DNA from 2 places in the Shouchella sp. JSM 1781072 genome. Region 2 is predicted to be linked to the other one. Evidence: a T-box and tRNA genes for the amino acid it is inferred to sense, from the RefSeq annotation. Region 2 holds a T-box; the other holds one or more tRNA genes.
What was found. The T-box of region 2 lies ahead of thrS (threonine--tRNA ligase). A T-box ahead of a tRNA ligase gene usually reads a tRNA of that ligase, here a tRNA-Thr.
Positions count from the first base shown of each region.

Region 1: it encodes a tRNA-Thr, which carries the amino acid that the T-box ahead of thrS (threonine--tRNA ligase) is inferred to sense. The anticodon was not compared.

Region 1 is NZ_JBHFQE010000003.1:778,364-795,255, forward strand. Features, by position in the region: gene walK (cell wall metabolism sensor histidine kinase WalK) at 1-1,559, opposite strand, end outside; gene yycF (response regulator YycF) at 1,568-2,275, opposite strand; tRNA gene ACE1TH_RS17865 (tRNA-Thr) at 2,469-2,541, opposite strand; tRNA gene ACE1TH_RS17870 (tRNA-Phe) at 2,545-2,620, opposite strand; tRNA gene ACE1TH_RS17875 (tRNA-Asp) at 2,664-2,740, opposite strand; tRNA gene ACE1TH_RS17880 (tRNA-Glu) at 2,767-2,838, opposite strand; tRNA gene ACE1TH_RS17885 (tRNA-Lys) at 2,849-2,924, opposite strand; gene ACE1TH_RS17890 (adenylosuccinate synthase) at 3,138-4,424, opposite strand; gene dnaB (replicative DNA helicase) at 4,542-5,903, opposite strand; gene rplI (50S ribosomal protein L9) at 5,973-6,416, opposite strand; gene ACE1TH_RS17905 (DHH family phosphoesterase) at 6,413-8,383, opposite strand; gene ACE1TH_RS17910 (DUF2232 domain-containing protein) at 8,417-9,352, opposite strand; gene rpsR (30S ribosomal protein S18) at 9,517-9,750, opposite strand; gene ssb (single-stranded DNA-binding protein) at 9,776-10,258, opposite strand; gene rpsF (30S ribosomal protein S6) at 10,299-10,586, opposite strand; gene ychF (redox-regulated ATPase YchF) at 10,903-12,003, opposite strand; gene ACE1TH_RS17935 (DUF951 domain-containing protein) at 12,054-12,251, opposite strand; gene ACE1TH_RS17940 (YkvI family membrane protein) at 12,316-13,344, opposite strand; gene yyaC (spore protease YyaC) at 13,429-14,058, shown strand; gene ACE1TH_RS17950 (aminotransferase class V-fold PLP-dependent enzyme) at 14,061-15,203, opposite strand; gene ACE1TH_RS17955 (ParB/RepB/Spo0J family partition protein) at 15,250-16,116, opposite strand; gene ACE1TH_RS17960 (ParA family protein) at 16,109-16,870, opposite strand.
Region 2 is NZ_JBHFQE010000003.1:95,297-112,188, reverse strand. Features, by position in the region: gene ACE1TH_RS14450 (AraC family transcriptional regulator) at 1-289, opposite strand, end outside; gene ACE1TH_RS14445 (ABC transporter substrate-binding protein) at 491-1,771, shown strand; gene ACE1TH_RS14440 (carbohydrate ABC transporter permease) at 1,830-2,711, shown strand; gene ACE1TH_RS14435 (carbohydrate ABC transporter permease) at 2,692-3,582, shown strand; gene ACE1TH_RS14430 (response regulator transcription factor) at 3,702-4,379, shown strand; gene ACE1TH_RS14425 (sensor histidine kinase) at 4,376-5,755, shown strand; gene ACE1TH_RS14420 (ABC transporter permease) at 5,824-6,906, shown strand; gene ACE1TH_RS14415 (ABC transporter ATP-binding protein) at 6,903-7,583, shown strand; gene thrS (threonine--tRNA ligase) at 7,606-8,784, opposite strand; T-box leader at 9,069-9,279, opposite strand; gene pepT (peptidase T) at 9,497-10,726, shown strand; gene ACE1TH_RS14400 (GNAT family N-acetyltransferase) at 10,743-11,594, shown strand; gene ACE1TH_RS14395 (extracellular solute-binding protein) at 11,773-13,440, shown strand; gene ACE1TH_RS14390 (sensor histidine kinase) at 13,547-15,280, shown strand; gene ACE1TH_RS14385 (response regulator) at 15,265-16,449, shown strand; gene ACE1TH_RS14380 (ABC transporter permease) at 16,486-16,892, shown strand, end outside.

The DNA of each region.
Region 1 (16,892 bases), 680 kb from region 2:
GACACAATATTATCTAGAACTTGTGTCAACTTATCTTCATCGATTTTAGCGAACGTAGGCTGCTTCACAATATGACGATGAAATTCAATATCTTTATCTTTCACAATCATTTCAAATCGTTCGATGATACTGTGTAAAAAGGAGCCTAATTCAACCCATTGTAAATCCATCTCGTAATCTTGTGAATCAATTCGTGATAGTTGTAGCAGATCATTCACTAAACGAATCATTCGATCTGTTTCTTTTTGAGTGACGTTTAGGAAATGCGGCGCAATTTCTTTGTCTTCTATTGCTCCATCCGCTAACGCTTCAAGATAACTTTTCATCGTAGTCAAAGGCGTTCTTAGCTCGTGGGATACATTCGCAACAAACTCACGACGCTCCCCTTCAATTTTCTCTTTTTCCGTAACATCATGAAGAACCGTAATTAGACCGTTCATAGGACCTTCATCTTCTTGAATCGCAGAAAAATTTGCCTCCAATAACACGAGCTTATCGCCATAACTAAAGTCTAGCAATACCGATTCATTTTTTTCGTAAAGATCATAGATGCTTTGTGTTTCATCCATATTCAACACTTCAATAATCGGTTTCCTAAGTACGTGTTTGAGCGAAATGCCTAGCAATTCTTCGGCGCGACGGTTCATCAGAATAATTAATCCACTTTGATCAGTCGCTACTACCCCATCCGTCATGTGTGCAAGAACAGAACGAAGTCGCTTCTGCTCCCGGTCTCTCATTAAAGTTGTATCGTGAAGCTTATTCGTTAACTCATTAAATGACATCGCTAGCTGACCAAGCTCATCAGATCCATACACTTTTACTTGTCTAGAAAAGTCCCCATGACCCATACGTAAAGCTTGTCTTCTCATATCAAGGATTGGTGCCGTAATCGTCCTCGCTACTAAAATAATGACGAAAAACGTAATTAACAAAGCAATCGTCGATGCGACAATAAAAATTTGGTTAATAGACTGCGCTTGATCTGTCACTTCTTCTATTGACGCTTCTACATAGACAGCGCCTTGAATTTCACTTGCTTCAGGGCTTTCTCCATCAATAGAAGCACTCGAAAAATCCTCATTCGGTCGAATCGGCTGTGCTTTAACAAAATAGCGCTCCTGGTTCTGTTCGTTAATCCGTTGATCGCTTAGAGAAGAACCACCGGTAATGGCTCTTCTTACAATGGTTTGTTCTGTTAATTGACCAATTCTACTTTGGTCACTTGGATCAGAGCTAGCTAGCAACACAAAATCATTTCCGATAATTTGTGCTTTCCCAAACCGAATATTATCGTCTGTTTGCGGAAATGTTTCGTTTAGAAGTGTATTTAAATTTTCCTGTGTGTCTGAATCCTCGTCAATTAATTCTCTTGCCGCGCTCACGGTCAATAAATTTACCCGGTCACTAATTACCGTTTCATAGTTATCCATTAAGCTTCTCTCAAGTGAATTCGAGAAATAAAAGCCAACAATTTGCATGGCCAGGACAATAAGAAGCATATAAATAATAATGAGTTTAAACCGTATTGATTTGAAGAAACCTACGTTTCGATCCATCTACACCATTACTCCTGATTATCCTGCGACGCTAGGAAGTACCCGACACCTCGGCGGGTCATAATCCACGTAGGATAGCTTGGATTATCTTCAACTTTCTCTCTTAACCGTCTTACTGTTACATCGACTGTTCGCACGTCACCAAAGTAATCATAGCCCCATACTGCTTGTAATAAATGCTCACGGGTCATGACTTGTCCAAGGTGCTTTCCAAGATAGTGAATCAACTCAAACTCTCTATGTGTTAAGTCAACCGCTTCTCCACGTTTTCGCACTTGATAAGCGTCTGGGTGAATCGATAGATCGCCAATATGCATTTCTTTTGAAGACGAGCCTGTGTCGTCTGTTGCAGCTTGCTGCCTTCTTAGATTGGCTTTTACTCGTGCTAATAGTTCGCGTGTACTAAACGGTTTCGTTACATAGTCGTCCGCGCCTAGCTCTAAGCCTAGAACTTTATCAATTTCTGAGTCTTTTGCAGTGAGCATAATAATCGGTAAGTCGTATTGCTTCCGCACTTCGCGACAAACTTCCATTCCATCCTTAAAGGGCAGCATAATATCCAGTAACATTAAATCTGGTTTTCGCTCGCTCACTTTTTCCAATGCTTCATTTCCATCATATGCACAATCAACACTAAAGCCTTCTTTTTCCAAATTAAATTTCAATATATCTGCAATTGGTTTTTCATCATCTACAACTAATATATATTTATCCATTATTTTTTCCTCCTGAAACGTAAATCAATCTTAAATCATCACGTATAAGAACCGTTTACTTAAACAAAACACCAGCGCCTGCTGATGTTTATCCACAAAAAAATTGCCTGGGGAATAATTTGTCCCTCATTCTAGTTTAACATATCTACCAAAAACAAAAAGAACTTTATGCATACACATAAAGTTCTTTCGATGCCGGCCAGAGGACTTGAACCCCCAACCTACTGATTACAAGTCAGTTGCTCTACCAATTGAGCTAGACCGGCAAGTGGTGGCTCAGGACGGAATCGAACCGCCGACACACGGATTTTCAGTCCGTTGCTCTACCAACTGAGCTACTGAGCCTTGCTATAACATCATGATTATTTTAAAAATTACTAAGAAAAAATGGCGGTCCGGACGGGACTCGAACCCGCGACCTCCTGCGTGACAGGCAGGCATTCTAACCAACTGAACTACCGGACCATTTTGTGTATGTATTTATATAAAAGTGACCCGTACGGGATTCGAACCCGTGTTACCGCCGTGAAAGGGCGGTGTCTTAACCGCTTGACCAACGGGCCACTGTAGAAATGGTGAGCCATGAAGGATTCGAACCTTCGACCCTCTGATTAAAAGTCAGATGCTCTACCAACTGAGCTAATGGCTCAAATATTAAAACTGAGCAGACGGTGCAATAAGCAAGCCGTGTTTCGTCATATCCTCTCGACGACAAGATTTATAATATCATACATAAATCATCTGCGCAACACTTTTTAAAAACTTTTTTTACAAAAACTTTTTTTACCACGAAAGCCAGTCTTAAGCATACTGAAAGTAAAGGGAAAACGCAAGCTTTTCCTTACGTTTTCCACACGTTCAATTATGCAAATACACCACGAACCGTATTCGTTTGATTTCGATCTGGGCCAACAGAAAAAACGGTTAATGGAATTCCTGTTAATTGACTTACACGCTCAATATAATGACGTGCATTTTCAGGCAAGTCTTCCAATGTTTTTGCACCGGTAATATCTTCTTCCCAACCAGGAAGTTCTTCATAGACCGGTTCGCATTCTGCTAAAACATTTAAACTTGCAGGGAACTCTTCCATCACTTCACCCTTGTACTGATAGCTTGTACAAATTTTCAACGTTTTAATCCCTGTTAATACGTCAATTGAATTTAATGAAAGATCTGTAATGCCACTTACACGTCTTGCATGACGTACAACAACACTGTCAAACCAGCCAACACGTCTCGCACGACCGGTAGTCGTTCCGTATTCTCTTCCAACTTCACGGATTTGGTCACCAATTTCATCATGAAGCTCTGTAGGGAATGGTCCATCGCCTACTCGAGTCGTGTACGCTTTAGAAACACCTACTACATGATGAATTTTAGAAGGGCCTACGCCAGAACCGATTGTGACACCACCAGCAATCGGATTTGAAGACGTAACAAACGGATAGGTTCCTTGATCGATATCAAGCATAACGCCTTGTGCACCTTCAAACAGAACGCGACGTCCTTCGTCAAGAGCGTCATTTAAAACAACCGATGTATCAACAACGTACTTCGCAATTTGCTGTCCATATTCAAAGTATTCTTCAACGATCTCATCAACCGAAAATCCTTCTGTTTCATAATACTTTTCAAATAAACGATTTTTCTCTTTAAGAACAGATGCAACTTTGCTTGCAAATGTATCTTTTTCGAGCAAATCAGCAATACGAATCCCAATACGTGCTGCTTTATCCATATAAGCTGGACCGATTCCTTTTTTGGTGGTCCCGATCTTATTTGCACCTTTGCGCTCTTCTTCTACTACATCTAATTTTATATGATAAGGTAAAATCACATGCGCACGATTTGAAATACGTAAGTTACTCGTATCGACATCTCGCTCATGCAAATAAGCAAGTTCCTCTACAAGTGCCTTTGGATCAATCACCATGCCATTTCCAATTACACATGTTTTATCTTTATAAAAAATACCTGAAGGAATTAAGTGAAGCTTATACTTCTTTCCACCGAAAACAATTGTATGTCCTGCATTGTTCCCACCTTGATAACGAGCAACAACCTCGGCTTTTTCGGATAAATAATCCGTAATTTTCCCTTTACCTTCATCGCCCCATTGTGTTCCTACAACAACAACTGAAGACATGTTAACACCTCCGCGCTCATTAAAAACCATTGTAAGTATAGCAGTTCCATCCATGAGCGTCAATAAAATCCGAACGTTTATAGATTTAATATTACTATCATTCGTTTAAAACTCTTATTACATTGGTGGCATATCGCTTTCATCGTGTCTTCGATCTAGATTCACGAATTTGTTGTATTCTTTAACGAATGCAAGCTCAACCGTTCCCACTGGACCATTTCGTTGTTTAGCGATGATAATTTCTATTGTATTCTTATTTTCCGTTTCTTTATCGTAGTAATCATCACGATAGAGGAATGCAACAATATCTGCATCCTGCTCAATACTCCCTGATTCACGAATATCGGACATCATTGGTCGCTTATCTTGTCGTGACTCTACACCTCGAGAAAGCTGTGACAGAGCAATAACGGGTACTTCAAGCTCACGTGCAATTGCTTTTAAAGTCCGTGAAATCTCCGATACTTCCTGTTGGCGGTTTTCACCACCTCTACCGTTTCCTTGAATCAGCTGTAAATAGTCAATCAGAATCATGCCAAGACCACTCTCTTGCTTCAACCGGCGACATTTAGCACGGATTTCACCGACTTTCACTCCCGGTGTATCATCAATATAAATTCCTGCTTTTGATAAAGAACCCATGGCCATGGATAGTTTATGCCAATCCTCTTCTTCTAACGCACCTGTTCGCATTCGCTGGGCGTCAATATTGCCTTCTGCACACAACATTCGTGTGACAAGCTGACTTGCGCCCATCTCCAATGAAAAGATAGCCACATTCTCTTCTGTCTTGGTTGCTACATTCTGTGCGATGTTTAATGCAAATGCGGTTTTTCCGACAGAAGGACGTGCTGCAACGATAATTAAATCATTTCGCTGAAATCCAGCTGTCATTGTATCTAGTTCAGAGAATCCTGTTGCAATCCCTGTAATATCTCCGCGTGATTGTTGCAACACTTCTATTTGATCGTACGTTTCAAGTAAAACGTCTTTAATTTGCACGAAGTTTGTAGAGTTTTTCTGTTGAGCCACTTCCAGAATCGTTTTTTCTGCATGGTCCAGTATGGCGCCTACTTCATCTTCATTTGCATAGCCATCTTTGACAATATCAGAGGCTGCACGAATCAAACGTCGAAGCAGCGATTTCTCCTCGACAATTCGGCTGTAATAATCAACGTTGGTCGCTGTCGGCACGGTTTCAGCAATATCTGTTAAATAAGGAACACCGCCAACATCATCCAGCCATTGCCTTCCTTGGAGCTCAGCAGTCAATGTCACTAAATCAACAGGATCACCTTTTTCACTAATATCCAGCATCGCTTCATAAATTCGCTGATGACTCGCTCGATAAAAGTCTTGAGGAAGGAGCCGTTCGCTCGCCGTAGTTAGCGCATTTACTTCTATTAAAATAGAGCCTAGAACGGCTTGTTCGGCTTCAATATTCTGCGGTGGTGTCCGATCATTTAGAAGATCACTCATAGTGTCTACCCCTTCTATAGTAGTAACGGAAATGAAGCTGACTCGCTTTGAGTCAGCTTCTACCTTTCCTTATACTTCCTTTACATGAACATTTAAAACAGCTGTTACTTCTGGATGAATCTTAATTGGTACTTTCGTGTAGCCGAGAGTACGAATAGGATCATCTAATTGAATTTTTCGCTTATCAATTTTCTTGACTTCTTTTTGAAGAGCTTCAGCAATTTGTTTTGTCGAGACAGCTCCAAATAAGCGACCACCTTCACCTGCTTTTGCAGGAATGGTAATCGTTAATTCTTCAAGTTTCTGTTTAAATGCCTGCGCTTCTTCTAATTCAGCTTGAACTTTCTTTTCTTGACTCTTCTGTTGCGCTTCAAGATCTTTCATATTACCAGTAGTTGCTTCTTTGGCTAAGTGGTTTGGTAGCAAATAGTTACGTGCATAACCTTCTGCAACATCCTTTGTTTCACCTTTTTTTCCTTTTCCTTTAACATCTTTTAAGAAAATAACTTTCATCGTTCGGTACCTCCTTCAAATCCCTCATCAATCGCTTGTTCTAGCCTATCTTTAACTTCTTCACGTGTGGTCTCTTCTAATTGCGTTGCCGCATTAGAAAGATGCCCGCCACCACCGAGCCGCTCCATAATGACTTGAACATTAATATCACCTAACGAGCGAGCGCTAATTCCGACACGACCATCGCCTCGCTTACAAACAACGAAGGATGCGCGCACACCGCTCATCGTCAACAGTGTATCTGCGGCTTGAGCAATAATAATTTGATCGTATGGTTCATCATCTTTTGCCATCGCAATCGCATACCCGTCGCGATAAACATATGCATTTTCCATTAGCTTTGCACGACGTACGTAGCTTCCTAGATCTTCTTTTAACAACTTCTGAACCAGTGCCGTATCAGCTCCATTAGCCCTTAAAAAGGAGGCTGCATCAAACGTTCTTGCACCTGTCCGCACAGCAAAACTTTTCGTATCTACCGTAATGCCTGCCAAAAGGGCCGTTGCTTCTAATCGATCCATTTTAAACTGCATCGGTTGGTATTCAAGCAACTCTGTTACAAGCTCTGCTGTTGAAGACGCATAGGGTTCCATATAAACAAGAACGGGATCATGAACAAAATCTTCACTTCTTCTATGGTGATCAAGAACAATGATGCGATCAACCATCTGTAGCAGCTTTGGTTCGATAACCATAGAAGGTTTATGCGTATCTACGATGATGAGCAACGTTTCTTTGTCTGCAATCTGAATCGCTTCTTCTGGAGAAACAAATTGATTCCATAAATGATCTTGTTGCTTCACTTCATCAAGCAAGCGCTGAACATCTGCATTTGTATCTTCCTCATCTAAGACGATAAAGCCCTCACGATCATTTAAATCCGCTAACTTTAATACGCCTATAGACGCACCAATCGCATCCATATCAGGACGATTATGCCCCATCACAATGACTTTCTCGCTTTCTTTAACGAAATCACGCAAAGCATGGGAAATCACTCTTGCACGGACCCGCGTTCGTTTCTCAACGGCGTTTGTTTTCCCTCCGTAAAAGCGAACACGACCATTTTTCTTTTTAATCGCGACTTGATCTCCTCCTCGACCTAATGCAAGGTCCAGGCTGGATTGCGCTAAAACACCAAGCTGCTTCAGTGATGCTTCTTCCGTACCGACACCGATACTTAATGTGATAGGCGCCTTTTCTTTTGCGGTAATCTCACGAATCTCATCAAGAAGTTCAAACCGATTTTCTTCTAACAGCAACAATGTCTTGTGATTCATCACAGCTAAAAAGCGATCTGAAGACGTTCGGCGCAAATAAATGTCATAGTCATTCGCCCAATTGTTTAGCGCTGTAGTGACTTGGGCCAATAAGCGGCTTCGAATTTGGTCGTCCATGCTTTGTGTTACTTCATCATAGTTATCCAAATAGATATGAGCGATTAACGGTAGCATGTGGTCATACCGCTTCTGCGTCGTCTCTTTCTCTGTTACATCAACAACATAAATAAGTCGTTCGTTTTGTTCAAAGGTGAAATGGTAATAACCTGAATCAAACTGAATGGTTTCTTCCGTCGTTTCACCTTGAATAAATTGCTGTAAATCCTCGTGAATAACCGTTACATCCAGTCCATTTAACCCTGTACCAAATCGTTCTTGAATAAATGGATTTGTCCATTGAATCGTTCCACTCTCATTATAAAGCACAATCCCGACTGGAAGCTTGGTTATTGCTTCATCACTTGCTTTATTTACTCGATACGATAAAGTCGAGATATACGTATCAAGATAATGATCGTCTTTTTTCTTTGCACGAAAATAGAAAAACAACCACACAAGCAACAGCACCGTTACGAGTAAACCAGCCTCCCAACGATTAAACATAAGCCACGTCGTTAAAAACAAAACAAGGACAAACAATGTGATGACATACGTGTGCTGCCACCACGGCTTGTTCCAATTAGGCATGAATGTCATCTCCTACTCATTACTACCAAATAATTATTCCTTAAATCGATCTCTTATACGAAGCATCATATCAAACATTCCGATAATCCTTACAAAAAACACAGCTAGCGAGATCAACAGCATACATAAAACAATTCCAATTGTCACCATGATCATCGAAGCTTTGGATGCCTTTTTATAATACATATAGGTTTGAATAAAAGAAAGCCCTTGTAAGACAAGGAAGATACTAAAAATATTAAACCCTATGAGTGAGACGCTCGCCATAAAAGATCCCTGTTCAAAAGGAAATAATCCTAAGACTAGAAAGATAAAGTAGAAAACAATAAAGTACCTAGGAAATTCCCAATCTCTAAATGGAGGCAGTTTATTATAAGTGATGCCTACACGCTTAAACATCAGCGTAGATAGACCATAAACAATAAAGCCGTATATGGCACCAAAAACAAGCAATAGAAATGGCATCATATCACGTAACATTTGAATATACGCGTCAATAAAGGCATCATCATAAACATCCACTGCAAACGTTTCTGCAAGATTTTGCGTTTCATACATTGTATCGCGAACAGCTCCTAAAATGGAAATGCCATATAAGCCTTCGATCACAACATAGATAATCGCTGAAAATAGAAAGGGAGCAATGATGAACATACTAAGCCTTTCGACAGCTGATTTTTTCATGTATTGGTAATAACCACCAAGTACACCTATCAACGCAAATCCAATTGGTAGCAGAATAATGCTTGAAAAGATAAGCGATATGAGTATAGCAACGATACTCGACAGACTTCCTGTAAGAATTCCCGTTTTCAAGCCATATACAGAAGTCATATAGAGAAGCGGTAATGGAAGTGCAATAAATGCAAGTATATTTATTAATGGAATGCCCGTAACAAGCAAACTATATAACAGCACAAAAAGTAAGCCGTTCATAATCCCTCTCGTTACTACTTTCTTGTCTTCCAATTCGTCACCTCTTTTAACGTACATGCTGTAATCCATTCACAGCCTTTATCTATTTTATCGTACTTACTTCCAAAGTAAAAGCGACGAAATTTGAAATTAAAAAAAGAGAGCAATCAAGTTGGCTTTCAAAAAACCAGCTTAATCCACCCTCTTTTATAGCAAAATTAATTTACTTCGTTTACATATGGAAGTAAAGCAATTTGACGACTGCGCTTAATAGCAACAGTTAATTTACGTTGATATTTTGCAGATGTTCCAGTTACGCGACGTGGAAGAATTTTCCCACGCTCAGAAATGAAACGTTTAAGCAAATCAACATCTTTATAGTCAATATGCGTGATTTTGTTTGCTGTAAAGAAACAAACCTTTCTACGCTTTGGACGACCGCGACGTGCCATAATACATTCTCCTTTCTATCAACCATTAAAATGGTAAGTCATCATCGGAAATATCGATTGAGCCATCATTTGAAAACGGATCGTTGTCGTAACCGTTTGAACGGTTTCCACCTGAACCTGAATTTCCTGATCCTGAACCATAGTTTCCTTGAGAACCACCAGCGTTTTGGTTTTGATTATTTTGGCTATTACGAGGTTCAAGGAATTGAACGCTCTCTGCCACTATTTCAGTTACAAATACCCGTTTGCCTTCGTTATTATCATAACTACGCGTTTGAACTCGTCCATCAACGCCTGCTAAACTTCCTTTTTTTAAGAAGTTTGCTACGTTTTCGGCTGGTTTTCTCCAAACAACGCAGTTAATGAAGTCCGCTTCTCTCTCCCCTTGTTGGTTTGAGAATGGTCGGTTGACTGCAAGCGTAAAGTTCGCAACAGCCACACCATTTGGTGTAAAACGAAGCTCAGGGTCACGGGTTAGTCGGCCTACAAGAACAACACGGTTTAACAATGCGATCCCTCCAGCCTAGCTCGTTTATTTTTTATCGTAATTATTGTTCGTCTTTTGTAACAAGCACACGGATAACATTATCATTAATTTTAATCAGACGATTAAATTCATTGATTGCTTCAGTGTTTGCTTGTACGCTAATAAGAACGTAGTAGCCGTCTTTGAAATCATTGATTTCATAAGCTAAACGTTTTTTACCGATCTCGTCTACCTTTAAGATTTCAGCACCATTATCAGTGAGCACTTTGCTGTAGCGCTCAACGATTTCTTTGTTTGCTGCCTCTTCTAGGTTTGGAGCGATAATGTACATAATTTCGTACTTACGCATTCCATTCACCTCCTCTTGGTCTAAACGGCTCTGTTTCGACACAGAGCAAGGAGCAAAAATCAATTCACTCACATTTCACGATTATAGCATTTCATCTATAATTGAGCAAGCTTCAAATAAAAATCACCTGCCTTTAAATAATAATTTTGAAAGATAGGGAAATATAGGTGTTGGAGTGTTGCGATGTGTTCTAAGGGGTTACCTACTTATTACGTCATTTTCCTTCGTTTTCCTTCCATGGAAAAAAGATATTTTTCGACATATAGGTTTTGCATAGTAAAAAGGCCCGGATTTCTCCGCACCTTTAAAAATTCTTTTATACATTAAAGCGGAAGTGAATGACATCTCCGTCTTTAACAACATAATCTTTCCCTTCAAGACGCACTTTCCCACGTTCCTTCGCTACGCCCATATTCCCAGCATCAACTAAATCATCATAGGATACGGTTTCCGCACGAATAAAGCCACGTTCGAAGTCTGTATGAATAATTCCTGCGGCTTGAGGCGCTTTAGTTCCATTGCGGAAAGTCCACGCTCTTACCTCTTGTTCTCCTGCTGTGAAGTAGGTCTCAAGACCAAGTAAAGAATAAGCTGCACGAATGAGCTGATCTAAACCAGACTCTTCAATGCCTAACTCTTCAAGAAACATTTCCTTCTCTTCGCCTTCAAGCTCTGCAATTTCAGATTCAATCTTCGCACATACGACAATCACATTGCTGTTTTCTTGGGAAGCGAATTCTTTTACTTGTTTCACATACTCATTGTCTTCATCTGCTACTAAATCTTCTTCAGAGACATTTGCCACGTATAAAACTGGCTTGCTTGTTAACAAATGAAGCTGTTTCACAATTTTTTGCTGATCTTCATCAAATTCAATACTACGAGCAGGCTTTTCATCCTCAAAGGCTTCTTTCAACATTTCCAGCACAGCAAGCTCTGCAACTGCCTCTTTATCTTTTGTTCTCGCTAATTTCGCTACACGCGTTAATCGTTTATCAACAGACTCTAGATCAGCCAAAATTAATTCTAAATTGATGACTTCAATATCTCTTAGCGGGTTGACCCCACCTGATACGTGCGTAATATTCTCATCAGCAAAGCAACGTACAACGTGGGAAATCGCGTCTACTTGACGAATATGTGATAGGAACTTGTTTCCTAATCCTTCTCCCTTGCTTGCCCCTTCAACAATCCCTGCAATATCTGTAAATTCAAATGCAGTTGGAATGGTTTTTTTCGGTTTAACAAGCTCCGTCAGTTTATTTAAACGATCGTCCGGTACTTCAACAATTCCCACATTCGGGTCAATTGTACAAAACGGATAGTTTGCTGATTCAGCACCAGCTTGAGTAATTGCATTAAATAACGTTGATTTCCCAACATTTGGTAGACCAACAATTCCTGTCGTTAAAGCCACTTCCGTCACGTCCTTTTTATTTATCGATTCTCAAATCCGAATAGTAATAGTTACTCTTTCTCAGATTCAATCACTTTTTTTAGTTTTTTTGAGAAATCCCGACGTGGTAGCATGACACTATGTTGACAACCTAAGCATTTTATACGCACATCCATCCCCATGCGAATGATCTTCCATCGATTCTCTCCACAAGGATGCTGTTTTTTCATCTCTACGACATCATGTAACGCAAATTCCTTATCTGCCACTGTTCTTTCCTCCTCCGGGTATTTCTGCTTGTATTATACACGAAGGAATGCTCCCTTTGTAGTATCAGCGTTTCTTTTTTGTAGCCGGGTGCCTTAAAATTGGATATAACAAGAGTGCAGCAAGGATATACAAATTCAAAATTCCGTATAAAGGATATAAAATTGATATTAATGTTGAGAATCCAAAAAGAGTTAACGGTGCCATCATCGCCACTAGTAACATCGCAATTAACCATGGTTCCCCTTGTACTCTTACTTGCAATCGAGAAATTAAACCTAACACACCCGAAGTAGCCGTTGTGTAGATCGCTAACCATAGAACAAGAGATATGGCTAGAACCATAACAGATGGATAATGTTTCAAAATAACAAATAACGGAATCTCATAAAAAATGATTTCTTGTGCAACAGTTAATAACGATTCATTATAAATGTAAGAAACAGAACCTAGAATTAACCCACTCCCAATACTGGCGATGTAAATTTCTCCCCGATGCTTCACTTGATGCCCTACTGCCCCAAGTACCGCAATAATAGGTAAAATATTTAATGAAGTGAACGTTAACGCAGATGGCCAATTCCGCTGCTCATTTAATTGAAACGAGAATGAAAACCCTACTGATTCTTGATAAACAATTAAAACCGCCATTAGACAAGCAATTAAAATAGGAATTAAAATAGCGTTTATTTTTGTCATCCCACTTGTCCCTTTTATGAACATAAGAACTACTAGAACACTATTTAATACAATCCCGAGCCAAAAAGGAATATGATACACTTCAAGCGTTGCCCCTGCCCCAGCCAGCATAATAACCGTTACCGAAAACAAATACAGCACAATCATGACATCGTAAGCTTTCGCTAATCGCTTCCCTAAAATTTTTTCAAGAACAGGTAAATAATGTGTCGTCTTTTCTCTTTTTGAGACGGTTAATATGACCGCACAACTTATGGAAAAAAGGATTGAAAATAGGATGATAGCTAGTCCGCTTTCAGCTCCAAAAAACTCCCATAATTCTCTGCCTGATGCATAGCCTGCACCAATGATTGTCCCTACTATTAAAAACATCCATTTTAGTCCATTGCCCCACAAAGCTCTCACCCTCGCCATATTTCAATGTATAGATTTTTTACAAATCTACTATACTGTTACTAGTATGGCGAAGGAGTTAAAAATATGAGTACAAACCTCTGGCCTTTTAAAAAAAGAGTATTTTCCCAACGAATGCATATAGATGAACAAGATTTTACAGAAGAATTAGGAAATGCGCTCTTATCCCAATGTCAACGATCATCTTCAAAAGAGCTCGTTGTCGCTTGTATTGGAACAGATCGATCCACAGGAGATGCACTAGGGCCCATATTAGGATCAATGCTTATCGAGCAAAACTTACACCATTTTACCGTGTATGGTACACTCGCTGAACCGCTGCATGCTGTTAATTTAGAAACCCGTTTAGGTATCATTCACCTCGCGCACCCAAATGCATTTTTAATTGCCGTTGATGCGTGCTTAGGAAGACAAGTTAACGTCGGCTCCATCACTCTCTCAAATCGAACGTTGAAGCCGGGCGCTGCAATGGGAAAGACTTTGCCTGAAGTTGGAGATTGCTCTCTGACAGGTGTTGTGAACGTGGCTGGTCTAATGGATTTTCACACATTACAAAGCACAAGGCTGCATGAAGTTATGTGTATGGCCGAAAAAATGAGTACGCTTTTTACATTTGCTGATCGACATCTTCAACAGGAACAAGTCCCTTTAAAAAAACACACCTCTCTTTTTAAAAAGAAAGGCATGTCATTTTGAATTTACATGGCCTCTGAAATATCTTGAATGGCTTGTAAGAGCAAATCAACCTCATCTTTGGTCGTGTAAGGTCCAAAACTTACACGTACAAGCCCCTCATCAATTGAGCCATACCATTCATGTAGCTTAGGGGCACAGTGAAGGCCAGCGCGAACTGCAATTTGATAGTGTTGGTCTAAAATAATTGCGATTTCCTGACTGCTCATACTTGGTAAGCCGAAGGAGACAACAGCTAAACGTCCTTCTGTTGAATCGGTACCCACTAGTGTCACATTCGTGTTCTTTAATCCAGTAAGCAATTGGTCTAATCGATCCATTTCATGTTTGTAGATTGCTTCGGTACCGCCTAAATGCTCGATTTCATCTAAGCCGGCGCCAAGTCCAGCAAGTGCAGGCGTATTTAATGTTCCTGCCTCATATCGTTCCGGCCATGTGCGTGGTTGGTCTTTGCTTTCAGATGTATGACCTGTCCCACCGTACGTTAACGGCTTTAGCTGATAATCTTTTTTTGACACAAGCATCCCTGTCCCTTGAGGACCAAGTAAGCCTTTATGACCTGGGCAAGCTAGTAAATCAATTCCGTCTCTATCCATATCAATATCTATGACTCCAGCCGTTTGTGATGCATCTACACACAGTATAGCACCTACTGCATGTGCTTTTTGTGCAATCGTCGACAGGGGGACAATATCTCCAGTCACGTTTGAAGCATGATTAATGACAACAAATCTCGTTCGCTCAGTAATTGACTCAACGATGGCATCAGCCGTCTCTTCCCCTGTTTTCCCTCCTGCAAAATTCAACTTAATTCCCTTACTTTCGAGTGTGTAAAGAGGCCTCAGAACAGAATTATGTTCAAAATAAGAAGTAACTACTTCATCACCTTCATCAAATGGAAACCCTAAGATCGCTTGATTAAGCGCATACGTAGCATTAGCATAAAACCAAACATGTTCTGCTGCCGGAGCATGAAAAAAAGATGCTACTTTTTCCCTCGTCTCTTGAACAATTTCAGCAGCTTGCCTAGATAGTAAATGCCCACTTCTTCCTGGGTTTGCCCCGTAGTGCTCCATTGTGTTTGCAACTGCCTCAATAACTGATTTAGGTTTCGGAAACGATGTTGCTGCTTGATCAAAATAATACATTCCTTGCTCCTTTCAAAAAAGAAGCTGCCTAATACAGGCTAGCTTCTTATTCTTTCGTTTGAATGAGAATCTCTAATATTCTTTCTAGATCGTCTTCTGAAAAATAGTCAATCTCAATTTTTCCTTTTTTCTTACCAGGTTTAATCATAACCGATGTACCTAGTGAATCTCGTAACCGCTCCTGATGATCTTTAAGAAACGGCGACAATTTCACTTTCACTTCCTTCGTTTCACGTGGAACATGCTCATTTATTTGTTGAACAAGTTTTTCCACTTCACGCACGCTTAATTTCTCCTGTAAAACACTTTCGAGTACTTGCGACAATTTGTCTTTATTTTGTAGGCCTAAAAGAGCTCGTCCATGCCCCATACTCAATTTACCAACCGAGATAAACTCTTGAACGACTTTTGGTAACTGCAATAAACGCATATGATTTGCAATATGTGGTCTACTTTTCCCTAAACGCTTTGCCACTTGCTCTTGCGTACTTTTTGTATGAGTCATTAGTTTTTCATATGCAATGGCTTCTTCAATCGGGTTTAAATCTTCTCGCTGTAAATTTTCAATCAGCGCAATTTCCATCATTTTATTTTCATCTAAATCTTGAATGATTACAGGAATTTGCTCCAAGCCGGCTTGTTTTGCTGCACGAACACGACGCTCTCCCATTACAATCTCATAATCTTTTATTGATTTTCTTACTGTGATTGGTTGTAAAATTCCATGTTCTTTAATGGAATCACTTAATTCTTTCAATGATTCTTCAGAAAAAGTCTTTCTCGGCTGGTATGGATTTGGTCTAACTTCAGACACAGAAATAAGTGTAACCTGCTCCTGAGTGTTGTCCTTCTCGTTTGGGAAAAAAGCTTCTAATCCTTTACCTAGTCCCTTCTTTCCAACCGATTTAACCATTCGCAACCACTTCCTTTGCTAAGTCTATGTACACTTCTGCTCCACGTGACTTGGCATCGTATTCAATAATTGGCTTGCCATGACTCGGGGCTTCACCTAAGCGAATTGTTCTTGGAATAATGGTATCGAATACTTTATCGCGAAAATACTTTTTCACTTCTTCAATGACTTGAATACCGAGATTTGTACGCGCATCCAGCATTGTTAAAAGTACTCCTTCAATCGCCAAGGACGTATTCAAATGCTTTTGTACTAAACGGACCGTATTTAAAAGTTGGCTTAACCCTTCTAACGCGTAATATTCACATTGTACGGGAATAATAACTGAATCTGAAGCAGTTAAAGCATTGATCGTAAGCAACCCAAGTGAAGGTGGACAATCAATAAAGATATAATCGTACGTCTCTCTTAAAGGCGTTAATGCTTTTTTCAACCGAACTTCTCTTGAAATCGTTGGAACAAGTTCAATTTCCGCTCCAGATAATTGAATTGTTGCCGGAATCACATCTAAATTGATTACATCCGTGGAAAAAATGACGTTTTCTGCTGGTACATCTTCAATAAGGACATCGTAAATACATTCATCAACATCCCCTTTTTCAACACCAACACCACTTGTTGCATTCCCCTGCGGATCTATATCGACTAACAGAACTCTTTTGCCTAAATGTGCTAAACATGCTGCTAAATTCACTGAAGAAGTTGTTTTTCCTACGCCGCCTTTTTGGTTTGCGACAGCGATTATCTTTGACACTTGGACACCTACTTTCCTTCGT
Region 2 (16,892 bases):
CATCTTTTGGATAATAGTAGCGATGATTACCAGGAACGGAAATAATAAATGCTTCATGCTGATTAATCGTATAGGTTTGATTATTGATTTCTAAGATCCCTTTTCCTGAAATCGTGTATTGGAAAATTAATGTGTTATGATCCACAAGTCTAGTCCGACCATCCCAATAGTAAGAGGGGTCTGTTCTTACTTCCCAACCAATGTTCCATAAGCTAAGCAAGCCGGTTTCAGGTAAAAACTGAAACGTGAACGAATGCGAACCTCTAATAAAGGACGATTTATCATCCAAAAGAACTACCTCCTTTGATGTGATTATGGTATAGACCGCAAAAAATTACCCTTATCCTTAAAAAAATTCCAGAATCGATTCGTTTCTCCCTGATTTATAATGAAGGTATGAAGAAGGTTTAGAGATAAGGGCAAACGTTTTCTCTGTTTTTTTAATAGTACAACTTGTAAACGTTTTCAATCAATCGGGGGAGTGAAAAAAATGAAAAAAATCTTTGGTATTGGGTTCGTATCAGTGGTAGCGATGTCTGTAATGGCAGGTTGTAACTCTGGTTCTTCAGGCACTGGTGGTGATGGGGATGTCGTGCAGCTTTCATTTTCTGCTTGGGGAAACCCAGCTGAACTAGACGTATACAATCGAGCAGTAGATGCGTTTAATGAGATGCAAGACGACATTGAGGTAACGTTAACTGGTTTACCAAACGATAGCTATTTTCAAACTTTAACCACTCGTTTACAAGGTGGTCAGGCGCCTGATGTGTTTTATGTGGGGGCAGAGAACATTTCGACTTTAATGGCGAATGGAACGATTGAACCATTATCAGACTTTATGGAAACGGATGATTCTTATGTAACAGAAGATGAATTCACGGACGATATATGGGGGGCTTCTAGAGATGAAGGCGTCATTTATGGCTTACCGGTTGACTGTAACCCATTCCTTCTTTATTACAACAAAGCGCTATTAGAGGAAAATGACATTACATCGCCACAAGAGTATTACGAAAATGGCGAGTGGAACTGGGATACCTTTGCGGAAGTGACAGGTCAGTTAAATGAAGCTGGAAACCATGGCTATATGCAAGAGAGCGGCCATGTGGCGATGATTAACTGGGTCTGGACGAATGGCGGCCAGTTTGCAGATACAGATTCGGTTGTGGCAGATTCCGATCCAAATACGAAAGAAGCATTTGAATTTGTCGATGATATGGTCGACGAAGGCAACTTTACGTATGCTGGAACCATGCCTGAAGGGCAAGGCATTGAAGCGATGTTCATTTCAGGTCAAGTTGGGTTTGTATCAGCAGGTCGCTGGCTCACACCGATGTTCTTAGAAACGAGTCTTGATTTTGACTACATCCCATTTCCTTCAAATACAGGGGAACAGCTTGAGACAGCAGCAATTGCAACCGCATACATGGCGGTGAATTCAAATTCCGATCATGTTGAGGAAGCAATGGAATTTATTTCCTACTACACATCGACAGAAGGTCAGGAAGTGCGCTTAGATGGTGAAGGCAACGCGGTGCCTTCAGTTGAGGGAATTGATGAAATTGTGCTTAATCAAGATCGTCCAGAACACGGACAATACTTGCTTGATGCCCGTGGAGTCGGCCGAGTTATTGATCTAGAATTTACTTCTCCTGGATTAAATGAAGACTTGGAAGATATTTATGAGCTGATGATGCTAGGGGATATTGATGCAGCGGAAGCGTTGGAACAATCTTCAGCGAAAGCGAAAGAAGCGCTTGATGTAGAGTAAATAGAAAATAAAAGTAGAGGAGCCTGCCTCCTCTTTCTTTTATAAAGGAGGGGTCGTCTTGTTTACAAAACGAGAGAAGTGGTGGGGATACGCGTTTATTGCACCACAAATGATTGGCATGATTCTATTTTCGTTGCTTCCACTCATGTTTGCTTTTGGGATTAGTTTTATGCAGTGGGATGGGTTCGGTGAACGAACGTTTGTTGGCTTAGAAAATTATATTACTCAATTTCAAGATAGCAATTTCCGTGCGGCTATGCGGAACACAACCATTTATTCATTAATCGTCATTCCAGGCGGTATTGCAGCAGCTCTCCTTTCAGCACTTGCGTTGAATAAGGTCAAGGGCAAAGACTTCTATCGGATGTTTTTCTTTATGCCGGTTGTCACCAGTTCCGTATCGATAGCGGTCATCTGGATGTGGCTTTTAAATGGAGATTTCGGTTTGATCAATCAAATGTTAGCGGCAGTTGGGGTTGAAGGTCCAAACTGGTTAACCGATCGTCGTTTTGTTCTTCCATCTATCGCGATGCTCAGTATTTGGTGGGGACTTGGAACGAATATGGTCATTTTCTTAGCTGGATTACAAGGGATTTCGAGAAGTTACTATGAAGCAGCAGAAATCGATGGTGCATCGGCATGGCAAAAGTTTAAAAATATTACGATGCCACTGCTATCACCAACAACATTTTTTGTAGCGATTATGACGGTCATTGGTTCGTTTCAAGTGTTTGACCAAGCCTATGTGATGACTCAAGGGGGACCAGGAAACGCGAGTTACACACTCGTCCTCCACATTTTTGATGAAGCCTTTACGAGAAGCTCGTTTGGAACAAGTACTTCCGCAGCAATGATTTTATTTGTGATTATTTTAATCTTTACATTAATCCAGTTTACGGTTTCGAGAAAGTGGGTGCATTATGAAGACGGCGGCAGATAATACGCAACCAAACACACAACCTCCGATACAACAAGTGAAAAAGAAGCGAACGCTGCGACCATCAACTATCTTGCTTCATCTTGCGCTCATTATTGGTTCAATCGTAATGGCAGGACCCTTTATTTGGATGGGACTCAGTAGTTTAAAATCATTTGAACAGATGTTTTCCGTGCCGCCAACGATTATTCCAGATCCTGTGATGTGGAGTAATTTCACTGATTCTTTAGCGGCCATGCCGTTTGGTCGAGCGTATTGGAATAGCTTTTATATCTCAACAATTGTGGTGGTAAGCCAGATCATTACGTGTTCAATGGCGGCATATGCGTTCGCGAAATTAAAATTTCCAGGATCGAAATTCCTGTTTATTGCTTTTCTCGCAACGATGATGGTACCGATGCAAGTAACGCTTATCCCTCTTTACTTAATTCTTGATAGTTTAGGTTGGGTCAATACGCACCTATCAATCATTGTTCCAAACGCGCTATTTAATGCTTTTGGTGTCTTTCTTCTTAGGCAGTTTATGCTTGGCATTCCGAAAGAAATGGAAGAAGCTGCGGTTATGGACGGCGCTAATCCAGCGTTTATCTATTTACGAATCATGTTGCCATTAATTAAGCCAGCGCTTGCGGCGTTCGGGATTTTCTCTTTCATTGGAATTTGGAATAACTTTATTCAGCCATTAACGTTCTTAAGTAGTACTGAACTGTTTACGGTACCGCTGTTGCTGGCAATGTTTAAAGGGCTCTACGTGACGCAGTGGCCATTATTGATGGCTGGAGCAACGATTTCAGTCGTGCCTGTTCTCATCATTTATTTCTTTGCACAAAGACAAATTATTGAAGGGATTGCCCTTACAGGAGTAAAAGGATAGTGCAACCGATTGCAAAGCTTGTCGACTTTTTAAAGTCGATGAGCTTTTTTCTGTCACTTGATTTTTTAGAGAGAGTTGGCAATAGTAAAGAGAGAGTATGTTTTGTTGGAGGAAAAGAAATGAACGAAAAGATTTTACTGGTTGATGATGATCAAACGATTCGTACGTTCATAAAGAAAGATTTAACCGAACATCACTATGATGTCTTAGAAGCCGGTGATGGTGTAGAAGCGCTGGAGGTGCTAGCGCAACAACCCATTGACTTAGCCATTATTGATGTCATGATGCCAAACATGGATGGCTATGAATTGTGCGAAGAAGTTCGCTCATTCTATGATATCCCAGTGTTAATGGTTACAGCTAAGTCAGAGCTACAAGACAAGACAAAGGGTTTTTTAGCTGGGACGGATGATTATGTCACGAAACCATTTGAACCAAAAGAGCTGTTGTTTCGAATTCGGGCTTTACTCAGACGTTATCAGAAAGAACAGCAAGAAGCGATTCAAGTAGGGAATGTCATCATTGATACGTTAAGTTATGAAATTCGTCTTCACCAATCGGTACTTATGCTGCCACTAAAGGAATTTGAACTACTTCATTACTTAGCGGCACACCCTAACCGTACGTTTACACGTGAACAAATGATTGAACGGGTTTGGGGTATTGATTTTGATGGGGATGAACGAACCGTTGACGTGCATATTAAGCGATTGCGAAGTCGGTTCAAAGAGAAGAACGCAGGCTTTACTATCCAAACGGTAAGAAGTGTCGGCTATAAACTGGAGGTGCATTCTTGAGATCCCTCTATGTGCGTGTCGTGCTAACAACCATTGGTGTGATGGCTTTAAGCAGCTTGTTATCGTTCATTTTAACAAATGTATACTATCAACTTTATCTTAAACCAGAAAACAATGAACGAATAACGGAAGTGGCGGAAGAAGTACAGCGTTTTCTAAATGAAAACCCGACATCAGATGAAGATTATTTTGCTCATATTGGGCAGCTTGGCTATCAATTGGCATTATTTATTGATGAGGAGGAGCCTCAATTTTTTGGTGGATCGTTTCGAGAAGCACAATTACCTGCATCCGATGTTCAGCGTGTGATGTTAGGGCAAACGTATAATGGAGTTGGGGAAACGTCTGGGCAATTGTTTGTAACAGGTTTTTTTAATAATGAATTGAGAAATACAGTCGGTGTCCCAATCCCTTTTGAAGATGGAACGGCTGCTCTTTTTCTTCGTCCAAATGTGGAACAGCAGTTAGGCGAGTTTCGGTCTTTTCTAGCAGTTTTAGTTGTGCTTATTCTTTTATTTAGTGTACTAGTTGTCTTTGTATCAACGCGCTATCTCGTTGCACCAATTGAACAATTAACACGGGCAACGAAAAAAATGGAGCAGGCAGAATTTGAATTGGAATTGCCGACAAAACGAAGAGATGAAATAGGACAGTTGGCGAGTCATTTTTCTTCAATGGCAGGAGCCATTGAACGCCAAGAGCGTCTTAGGCAAGAATTTGTTGCGAATGTCTCGCATGAAATTCAATCGCCATTAACGACCATTCAAGGGATGACGCACGCATTAAAACATGAAGAACGAACAGATCTAGAGCGGAAGCAATATATTGAACAAATTGAACTCGAGAGTAAGCGATTATCGAGTTTAAGTAGGCAGCTTTTGACGTTAGCTTCTCTAGCGCACGGAGAGTTAAATAGGAATCAGTGCCATGTGGCCGAGCAGTGGATGGATATTGTTCGTACCCATGCTTTTAGGTGGAGAGAGAAAGAGTTATTTGTACAAATGAATCTATCTGAATCCCTTGTAGTAGAGGGAGATCAACAACTGCTTTATCAAGTGTGGCTAAATTTATTTACGAATGCGGTGAAATTTTCAAAACCTGAAGGAACCATTCGTATCAGCGGTTACCAAGAAGAACAAGATGTAATCATCAAGGTTGAAGATAATGGAGAAGGCATTTCATTAGAAGCTCTTCCTAAGATTTTTGAACGCTTCTATAAAGAGGATCATTCAAGAACGAGTAAAAAAGAGAGCAATGGGCTCGGGTTAGCAATTGTCCATGAAATTGTCACACGACATGAGGGGACAATTGATGTGACAAGTGAGAAAGGCGTTGGAACAACATTCATTGTGTGCATACCAAGTAAAAAGGAATAGACGTGTTCATGTTCCATTCATAATGGCGCAGTAAGGTAAGCATATCAAACAAAGAAAGAAGTGATGATATGTTTTTAGCGATAAAAGAACTGATGTATGCAAGGCTCCGCTATGCGCTCGTTGCCTTAATCATGTTCTTGCTTTCCTTTTTAGTCTTGTTTGTATCAGGTTTAGCACAAGGACTTGCTGCCGATAACGCAGCAGGCATTATGAATATGGAGACAGATTCGTTTGTAGTGGATGAAGAAGCCGAATACCAATTGATCCGTTCACTTATAGAAAACAAGGACCAAGAAACCATTGAAGCATTTAGTGAAGATGCTGAAAAACTTGGCATCCATATGGCTCAAATTGAAGATGGTGACGATGCATTAGCGGATATTGCTTTCATGTCTTTTTCCGAGGGAAGTGTGTGGCTTCCTGACGTCATAGAAGGAAACCAGCCGACAGAAGCTGGGGAACTTGTTGCAGATGAATCGTTGAAAGAAGAAGGGTTTGAAATCGGTTCAACTGTCATTGACTCTGGTAGTAACATGACATTTGTGATAACAGGATTCTCAGAAAACCAACGTTTTGGTCACTCCCCTATTCTACATGTTTCGGAAGAGGATTGGATTGAAATGGGAAGGGACGATGCTTTCACAGTGAGTGCCTATATCTTGCCGACAACATCTGGTGAGGAAGCGGAAGATTTAACGAGCCAGTTAGAATCAGCTGAAGTCGTTACGCATGACGATGTCCTATCAGGTATTCCTGGCTATAGTGCGGAACAAGGATCCCTCACCATGATGATTGTGTTTCTCTTTATTATCTCGGCATTTGTGTTAGCAGCGTTTTTCTATGTGATTACCATTCAAAAACTGACGCAGTTCGGGATTTTAAAAGCCATTGGAGCGAAATCAAGCCAACTCGCAACGGCCGTCTTTCTTCAGGTCATTGTTCTATCCTTTATAAGTGTTGGTCTAGGCATAAGCGTAACATTACTTGTAGGCAGTCTTTTACCGCAAGGTTTACCATTTCACTTAGATGTTGAATTAATTGGAATGCTTGCTCTGTTGTTCTTTGGTGTTGCCATGATCGGATCTCTTCTGTCGATTGTAAAAGTGATGAAGATCGATCCGTTAAAAGCGATTGGAGGAGGACAAGAATGAGAACAATGATAGAATTTAATGGCATTACACGATCGTTTGGTGAAGGCGACGGAAAAGTGGAAGTATTAAAAGACATCTCTTTAGAAGTGAATGCTGGAGAACTCATCTGTATAACCGGTCCATCAGGTTCTGGAAAAAGTACAATGCTCTCCATTGCTGGTGCCCTTCTTTCTCCAAGTAGTGGAGAGATGACAATAAATGGTCGCTCCCTCACGAAACTTAGTGAGCAAGAGCGCAGTTTCGTAAGGTTGACTCAAATTGGATTTATCTTTCAATCTGCACACCTTATTCCTTTTTTAAAAGTAGAAGACCAATTATTGTATGTAGCCAAATTAGCGAAAATGGATAAAACGAAGGCAAAAAGACGAGCTCGTTCTCTTCTTGATGGTTTAGGCTTAAGCCACCGTTTGAAGCAATACCCGATACAGCTATCAGGAGGAGAAAAGCAGCGCGTGGCAATCGCACGGGCATGGATGAATGATCCAGCGTTTATTTTGGCGGATGAACCGACAGCTAGCCTTGATGCAAAGCGAGCAGAAGAAGTTGTCCAAACGCTTTCGACTGAAGTAAAGGAAAAGGGGAAAGCAGCTATTATGATTACCCACGACCAACGCATGTTTGACCATTGTGATCGGGTCATCCATTTAGAAGATGGGCGGATAAGAGAGACGAGCTGAGGTTGCTCGTCTTTTTTCTCCTTCACTCTTGCCGCAATGCAGGTAGCAAATCCTCTAGTGGTAGAGATCGTTGCTCACCATCTCGGTCTTGCAACGTTACTTTTTGTTGGTCCATCTCTTCTTTTCCAATGATGATTCGATAGGGTGTTTTATTCATGCGTGATGCCCGGATCTTGGCTCCAAACGATTGCTTTTTTACGTTTAGCCGTACTCGGATGCCGTTTTCCTTCAATCGAGTTAAAACTGTTGCTCCATATTCATGTTGTGATTCATGAATCGGTAATATTTCGACTTGGACAGGTGCAAGCCAGAATGGAAACCGTCCTTCATAATGCTCAATTAAAATCGCCATAAAGCGCTCAACGGAACCGTAAATCGCGCGATGAATAAGAATAGGGTGCTCGAGTTGTTGTTGATCATTGCTAAAGAGACAGCCAAATTTCTCTGGCATTTGGAAATCTAATTGAATCGTTCCACATTGCCAACTCCGGCTTCTCGAATCCGTAATATGAAAATCGATTTTCGGACCATAAAAAGCACCATCGCCTTCATTGATGACGTACGGAATCCTTTGTTTATCTAAAACGCTTTTGAGAACAGCTTCCGCATGATCCCACTGATTCGCGTCTCCCATTGCTTTTTCAGGTTTAGTGGATAGCTCAACACGATAGTCAAACCCAAATGTCTTATACACTTGATGAACAAGGTCAAGAATGCGAATGAGTTCGGCTTCGATTTGATTTTTATGAACGAAGATATGCGCATCGTCCTGTGTAATGGAGCGAACACGAAGTAAGCCGTTTAAAGACCCCGATTTTTCATAGCGATGTACGTGACCAAGCTCAGCATAACGAATCGGTAGGTCACTAGAACTTCTTCGTTTTTGGTTATAAATAAGCAATGCGCCAGGACAACTCATAGGTTTAATTGCATATGCTTGGCCATCAACTTCAGAAAAATACATATTGTCTTTATAATGAGCCCAATGCCCTGACTGTTCCCATAAGTGTTGCTTTAATAACAGGGGTGTTTTGACCTCTTCGTACCCATTTTTAGCATGAAGGTCTTTCCAAAATTGCTCCAATTCATTACGGATCACCATGCCATTTGGTAAGAAGAAGGGCATCCCAGGAGCTTCTTCTACTGTGACAAATAGATCCATTTCTTTTGCGATGTCTTGATGTGATTTGTGTGCATTCATGTTTGTTCCTCCTTATGATTCTAAATAAAAAAGACCACATCATCCCTATACAAAAGGGACGATGTGGTCGCGGTTCCACCCTCAATTAATTGCGCATGCAATTGTCTTTATTACGATAACGGTCTCCCGGATATAGATTTTCCCTATACCAGCTCCAAGGTGGTATGCTAAAAGGCTGGCGACAAGGCTCTCAGCTCATGCCTTGTTCTCTGTAACGCATTCTTCCTTTTATCACATGTCCTCATTCACGCTTTTTCGTATAAAAAAGACCACACTCATCCCTCTTAAGGGACGAATGTGGTCGCGGTTCCACCCTACATTTGCAAAATTAATCTTTGCACACTTCAATCGATAACGGTTAGACCGAGCATAGATTTTCCCTATGCTAGCTCAGAGGTGGTAACGACACGTCTTTTTTAAAAGGGTTCCAGCCTAAGCCCTTTTTTCTCTAGTAAAAAGTGGAACGGAACGTCATGTCCTCATCAGTGCTTCTTGTATAGTTCTTAGTAGTATAAGAATTTTGACAATAAAAAGCAAGTCTTTTCAAAAAATAACTCGCTCGTTACGTGCCAAGTGAATGAAGTTCAATTTAAATAGATTGAACGCCATTTGCGCATCTAACTCGAATTATGAAAGTGCCTCAAGTAAAAACAATCTACGTATAAAATGGAATTTGCTATAATAGGAGAAAAGCTTGAAAGGAAGTTAAAAAATGAAGCAGAAATTAATTGATCGTTTAACACGTTATGCGAAAATAGATACACAATCTTCAGAAGCGAGTAGTGTGGTTCCAACTACTAAAGGACAGCTTGAACTCGGACAAGTGCTTGTGGACGAATTGGTCGAGATAGGCATGACGGATGTCGAGATGGATGACAACGGTTATGTAATGGCAACCCTTGAAGCGAACACAGACAAAGATGTACCAACAATTGGTTTTCTTGCCCACGTCGATACGGCAACAGATTTTACAGGCAAAGGAGTTAATCCACTTGTCCATGAACAGTATGACGGCAACGATATCCCATTAAACGAAAGTGTGACGCTGTCTCCGAGTCAATTTCCAGAGCTGAAAAAGTACGTCGGTCATACGCTTATCACTACGGACGGGACGACTTTACTGGGTGCTGATGACAAAGCAGGCATTGCTGAAATTATGACGGCGATGGAATATTTAATCGATACTCCTTCAATAAAACATGGGAAGATTCGCGTTGCGTTCACGCCTGACGAAGAGATTGGCAGAGGACCTCATCACTTTGATGTTGAAGCATTTCATGCCGATTTTGCTTACACATTAGATGGTGGTCCGCTAGGCGAATTTCAATTTGAAAGCTTTAATGCAGCAGCTGCAAAAGTAAGTTTTCAAGGCGTAAGTACGCATCCTGGAACCGCAAAAAATAAAATGGTTAATGCGATGAAGCGAGCAATGGAGTTTCATGATCAATTACCTGCAGATGAAGCACCGGAGTTTACGGAAGGGTATGAAGGCTTTTATCATCTCTTATCGATGAATGGGGATACGGATTACGCCGAATTGCACTACATCATTCGCGATTTTGATCGAAAAGATTTTGCGAGTCGCAAAGCGAAGATGGAAGCGATTGTTAGACAGATGCAAGGGAAGCATGGCGAAGAAAATGTCTCGTTAGAAATGAGAGATCAGTATTACAATATGCGTGAAAAAATCGAACCGAAGCCAGAAATTGTAGATGTGGCACTTGATGCAATGAAAGCTTGTGAAATTGAACCGATTGTAGGGCCGATCCGAGGCGGAACAGATGGATCACAGCTTTCTTATAAAGGCTTACCTACACCAAATATTTTCACAGGTGGACAAAATTATCACGGTCGCTACGAATACATTTCTGTGGACGACATGGAAAAAGCGGTTCACGTGATCGCAAAAATTGTAGAGCTTGTAGAAGAGAGACAATCGTAACCTTAGGGGGGATAGCATGGAAGCGAACCCAATCAAAGACGTAGATGCTTTTTACGAAATGAGCACTGAGGTTTTATCGCATAACCTCAGTGAGAATAGTTTATTTCTTGGTATTTTGAAGCAAGCGCTTCGTGCAAAACATCGTCCCTATTTAATGGGTTGTTTAACAGTAAAAGAGGAGCCAATTGGTTTTTGTTTACAAACAATTCCTGAACAAGTTGTGTTAGCTTTCTCTAAGCCACTAAAAGAAGAAGCGGCAAATGTGTTTGCTCGTATGTTGAGTGCGTACCCAGTTACACGCTTTGTCGGCAAGAAAGAACCGACTCAAATGATTACAAATGCATTGGCGGCAATACGAAGCACAAAACCAGTCATTACGATGGACCAACAGCTTTATTCATTAGATTTGACGATGTTTAACCCTACTTATTCGGGGACGTTACGAAAAATGACGCGAATGGATACGGAAACGGTAGCGCAGTGGATTTACGCATTTGATAAAGAAACAAACCTTTCAGAAGCGAGACAAACGTTAGAAGAAGCGTATACGAGTGCTCGAATTCAATTTGAAAAAGGTGGTCTTCATCTATTCGTTGTAGATGGCGAGTGCGTGGCAATGGCGAACGCAACCCGTAAAATTGAGAAAACGGTAACGATTAATCTTGTGTATACTCCTGAACACTTGCGAAGAAGGGGCTATGCATCTAGTTGTGTAGCCGCTCTTTGCCAACAATGTAGAGAAGAAGGGTTTACTACGATTCTTCTTTATACGGATTTAGCGAACCCAACTTCGAATCATATTTACCAAGACATAGGCTTCAAAAAAATAAGTAAAGCAGTCGTCATTGAAGTGAAAAAGGTCGAATAACGGCCTTTTTTGCGTTTGACTACATTTTCCTCTCGATACGTAAAGAAAGTGATATAAATCTAAAAGAAGTGTTATATTAAAACGCTGAAAAACACGATATAGTAAAAATGAAAAGGCTTACAAGAGTTTTTTCGTTAAGTGTATTGATACGAATAGATGAAATAGAGGGGGAGCAAGTTTGAAAAGATATCATGCGATTGTCTTATCTAGTGTGGCTGTTGTAGCGCTTTCTGCTTGTAGTGACAATTCCAACGAAAAAGAGAGCACGGTTGACGCGGTGGCTTCGGCGGAAGAATTGCCAGAGCGTTTTGAAGAACCTGTGACATTGGATTTAATTAAACATGTTTCGGGCGATATTTTTTTCCGAGAAGGTGAAACGATTGAAGACAATGTGCACACGGAATGGGTAAAAGATACATTTAATGTTGATTTAAATTATATGTGGACGACAAGTGGACCTGGTGAAACATTTGAAACCAAATTGCAGCTCGAAATGTCTTCGAATCAAGACTTACCGTCGATTTTAGCTCTACGGAGTCATTTAACCCAGGATTTGATTGATTCAGGTCGTGTGATGGAAGTTGGCGATATTTTTGATAAATATGCATCACCAACATGGAAAGAAGCAATGGACGCAGATCCCCATGCATGGGACCCTTACACCCGGGAAGAAGGAAGGTTTGCGATTCCAATTTTAGATTATGAAATGAATGGTGATACAGTTTTGTTCATTCGACAAGATTGGATGGATGAACTCGATTTAGAAGCGCCTGATACATTAGACGATGTAGAAGCGATCATGGATGCATTTGTAAACGGTGACCCTACGGGAACAGGCGAGCAAGTTTATGGATTAGCTGCTGGTTTTGCCAATCAGCTTAATACGTGGATGTCGACGGTAGACTGGGTTTTTGGTGCCCATGGAGGCATGCCGAATCAATATAATCTAGCTGATGATGGAACGCTTGAAAATGGAGACATTCAGCCAGAAATTAAAGAGGGCTTAGAAACCCTTAAGCACTGGATGGATGAAGGGTATATGCACCCTGAATCTGGCCTTTGGGATGAAGGCAAAGCAGCCGAATTGTTTACTGCTGGTCGTGCCGGAATCATTGCTGGCCCACACTGGATGCCAGACTGGCCGTTAGCGGAACTACTGGAAAATGTAGAAGGAGCAGAGTACAAAGCGTATGATATCCCGACAGGTCCGGACGGACACAAAGGACGCTCAACAGGGATTACGTCACAAAACGGAGCCGTTATGTTCAATGAAAATGCAACAGAAGACGAGATTCAAGCCTTCTTTGTCTATCAAAATTATTTATTTGAACATTTCGCAAATCCAGATGAAGGAAGCGAATTTGAGTATGGATTTGCAGAAGGATACGACTATGTATTAGAAGATGGAGAGGTAAAATATGCGGACGCAGATATTCCTGGTGGACGAATCGACCCAGTTAAATATACGTTAACCTACGATGGTGCCCGCATTCCTAGCCTGTACATTAATGCATTAGCTGATTTTGCAAGAGGCGATGAACCAGAAACACCATTTGAACGAAAAGTACATTTGCAGTATCCAGAAGAAGCATGGGAAGGCGCTCGAATTGTTGTTGATAGTGCAGACGCTCAAATTCCTAGTATGTTTACAGGGAGACCAACAGAAACGATGGTCAGCCGTGGTGATGCTTTAGATACATTGCTTAGCGAAGGGTTCAATAAAATGATTTATGGCGAAACGTCCATTGATGAATTTGATAGCCTGATTGAACAATGGAAAAATCAAGGTGGCGATGATGTAGTCGCAGAAGTGAATGAATGGTTTGAGGTCGTGAATGCAAACTAATTCATATAGAAGGCAGCGTAAGAAGTAAGCGCTGTCTTTTTCTTGAGTTAAGTGTCCCATCTTCCTCTTTTATCGATTAAAATAACGCTTAAGAGGGAGGAGCGTTATGTTTAAACAACTAAGTTTATTTCACAAAATGGTCGTCAGCATGATTCTTTTACTTGTGCCAGTCGTTGCACTTTATACGTATTCAAATCTAGTTAGTGAGCGAGTTGTTCGTGAAGAAATTGATACACGAAACTTAAACCGATTGGACGTATCAATGAATCGAATTGAAGCTGATTTATGGCAAGTCTCACAATTTCTTGTTGCGTTAAGTATTGATCAAGACACGAGTCGATTGCGAACGATTGATTTATTAAGTCCTTATGAAGCGATAGAACTTCAGCAAGATATCCAGCAAACCCTTTTGCTTTACCAGCAGTTAAGTACATTTTTAGTTGATGTGACGATCTTTTTTCCTGATGGGGAGAGGCAACTTTCCACAATGAGTGCTTCGCCTGAAAGACCAGAAACATTGTCACGGTCATGGCGCTACGTTGCAGATGGCCAAGGCAATGATGCGGATCGTCCTTACTTTGTTCAACATGTGACAGACTCGGTTTATGAAGGCGAAAACGGTCAATCGGTTATCGTGGAAGCTCGAATTTATAGCGAAGCCGTAGAACACCAGCTAAAAGACTTAGAGCTAACGAATGATGGGTATTCGTTTTTGTATCACCCTGATTTTGAACCGATTAAACCTGCAGGCGCCACCAACGATGGGCCACTAAGTGAAGCGTTCACGTTACAAATGCATGAAGCGTCAAAAGGTACATACCGATTTGAATGGAATGAAGAGGATTATACATTATCCTACATTGCTTCGGACAGCTTAGATTGGGTACTTGTTGATCTTGTTCCTTTAGAGGAAGTCCTCAGTCCTATCGCAACAACTCGTGTTTGGTTTTACGTAACGGGAGGCGTATTGCTTTTATTAGGGGTTATGTCAGCTTGGCTATTATATACGCAAATTCATCGACCAATTGATAAGTTAAAAGATGCAATTTTGCAATTTAAAAGAGGTCACTATCAGACGCGAATGGCTGTACCTGACCAAAAGGAGTTTGCCATTGCAATGAGCGGATTTAATGAAATGGCGGATCAGATTCAAACATTAATAGAAGAGGTGTACGAAGAAAAAATTCGTTCGCAACAAGCGAGCTTAAAGCTATTGCAGGCTCAAATCGATCCCCGCTTTTTATACAACTGTCTCTTTTATATAAAAAATATGGCTAAAGTGAACAATACCGATGCAGTTGAGGCAATGTCTCTTCATTTAGGAGACTACTTTCGCTATAGAACAGAACTTGAGCAAGAGGAGACAACAATTAAAGAGGAGTTAAAGTTGGTTAATAATTTTTTAGCTATTCACGCTTTACGAAAAAGGAATCTCACTTATTCAATAGCTGTTTCAGAAGCGTGTCAACGTGCTCTTATACCACGATTGTTGATTCAACCAATTGTTGAGAACGCCATCGTTCATGGTGTTGCAAATTTAGAAAATGAGGCAATCATTACGATTTCTGGACACATGCAGCCAGACGGATGGCTTGTTGTTGTTGAAGATAATGGTCAGGATTTGACGCAAGAACGTATTTCTTCACTAAATTCATTTCTATATGCTGAGCAGGATTTAACAAATCATTATGGATTGCGAAACGTCCATCAGCGGTTGCGACATCGATTTGGAATGGAGTCTGGACTGAAGTTGGAACAGTCTTTGTTAGGGGGATTAAAAGTGACGATTGTTTGTGAAATAGATGATCAAAAGGAGGCGAAGTCGTGTACGAATTGTTAATTGTTGACGACGAAGAAGCGACGCTACAAGGATTAGCTAGTTTACATTGGGAACAATTGCAAATCAGCCGCGTTCACTGTGCCACTTCTGTTAAAAAAGCGTTTGACATTGTTTCTGCATGTTCAATTGATGTCATTGTAACCGATATTCGCATGCCCGGAAGATCAGGAATTGACTTGATTCAAGAGATGAATGAACGGCAGTGGGAGCAACAGCCGAAATGTATTCTACTATCTGGCTATTCTGAATTTAACTATGCACAAGCGGCGATCAAAGCGAGAGCAATCGATTATTTATTAAAACCAGTACATGATGAGGACTTAATAAAGGCTGTTCAGCAAGCATTGTTGGAAAGAATGAAGGAGAAAAAGGAGCAGTATGTGCAAGAGAAATCTGTAGAAACCATTAAAACGCATCTTACTCACATCAGTGAATCAATTTTTCAGCCTTGGCTTACAGGTGACAAAAGTGATGAAGCATTAAAAATTGAACTTCAACATTATGAAATTAACAACCGAGAAGATGTAAGAGCGATACCGATTACGGTGTTCCAAGATCATCAAAAACAAGATGAAGATCAGTTGCATAAGCGAATTCAACAGGAATTAACCTCCTCGTATATTTTATTACAGCACGATCCATCAAATATGTATGTACTTTATCCAATACATGACTGGGAACCGCTTGAGTTTGAAGTGAATGTGCACCGGGATATTTCATCTCTAAGAAAAGCATTAAAGAAAGAATTCTATCAAGGGGTTACGATCATAATCGGAGAACCTGTTCTGTTTTGGAAGCAAGCAAAACGCATGCTAACTAGGAATGATAACGAACTTATTGAAGAAGTGAGCCATGATGAAAGGTTGGCAATAAAAGTCAAAGAGTATATTCACTCATCATTTTTGAATCAGCCGACATTACAAGACGTTGCTAACGAATTATATCTAAATCCAGCTTATGTATCCAAACGGTTTAAAGAAGAAACTGGCGAAACATTTACAGACTATATCCATCGATTACGAATGAACCGAGCCGTTTCGTTATTGGCTGACACTAACTTGAAAGTAAGTGTCATTTCAAAAGAACTTGGCTACCAAAATGCATCTTATTTTATTCGTGTATTCAAAAAAGAATTCAATCAAACACCACATGAATTTAGAAAACGCTAAGGGGGAAGAAAGGTGGCTCAACCAAAGAGTGAAACAATTGTCCAAGTACCTAAAAAGAAAAAACAGGCTTGGAATATGAAGCGCAATTGGCCGCTTCATGTACTTGTCTTACCAGCCATTATCTTTGCAATCATCTTCAACTACATTCCACTTGCAGGCATTGTCATGGCTTTTCAAGATTTTAAACCATGGGAAGGGTTCTTAGGTTCACAGTGGGTTGGATTTGATAACTTTATTCGCATTTTTGAGTTTCAAGAAGGGCGGCAGGTGATTTGGAACACACTTGTGATTTCGACATTCAAAATCATCTTTCAGCTCGTCGTGCCAATTTTATTTGCGCTGTTGTTAAATGAAGTACGAATTATGGCTTATAAACGATCGATCCAAACACTTGTCTATTTACCGCATTTTCTATCTTGGGTGATTTTAGGTGGGATTTTACT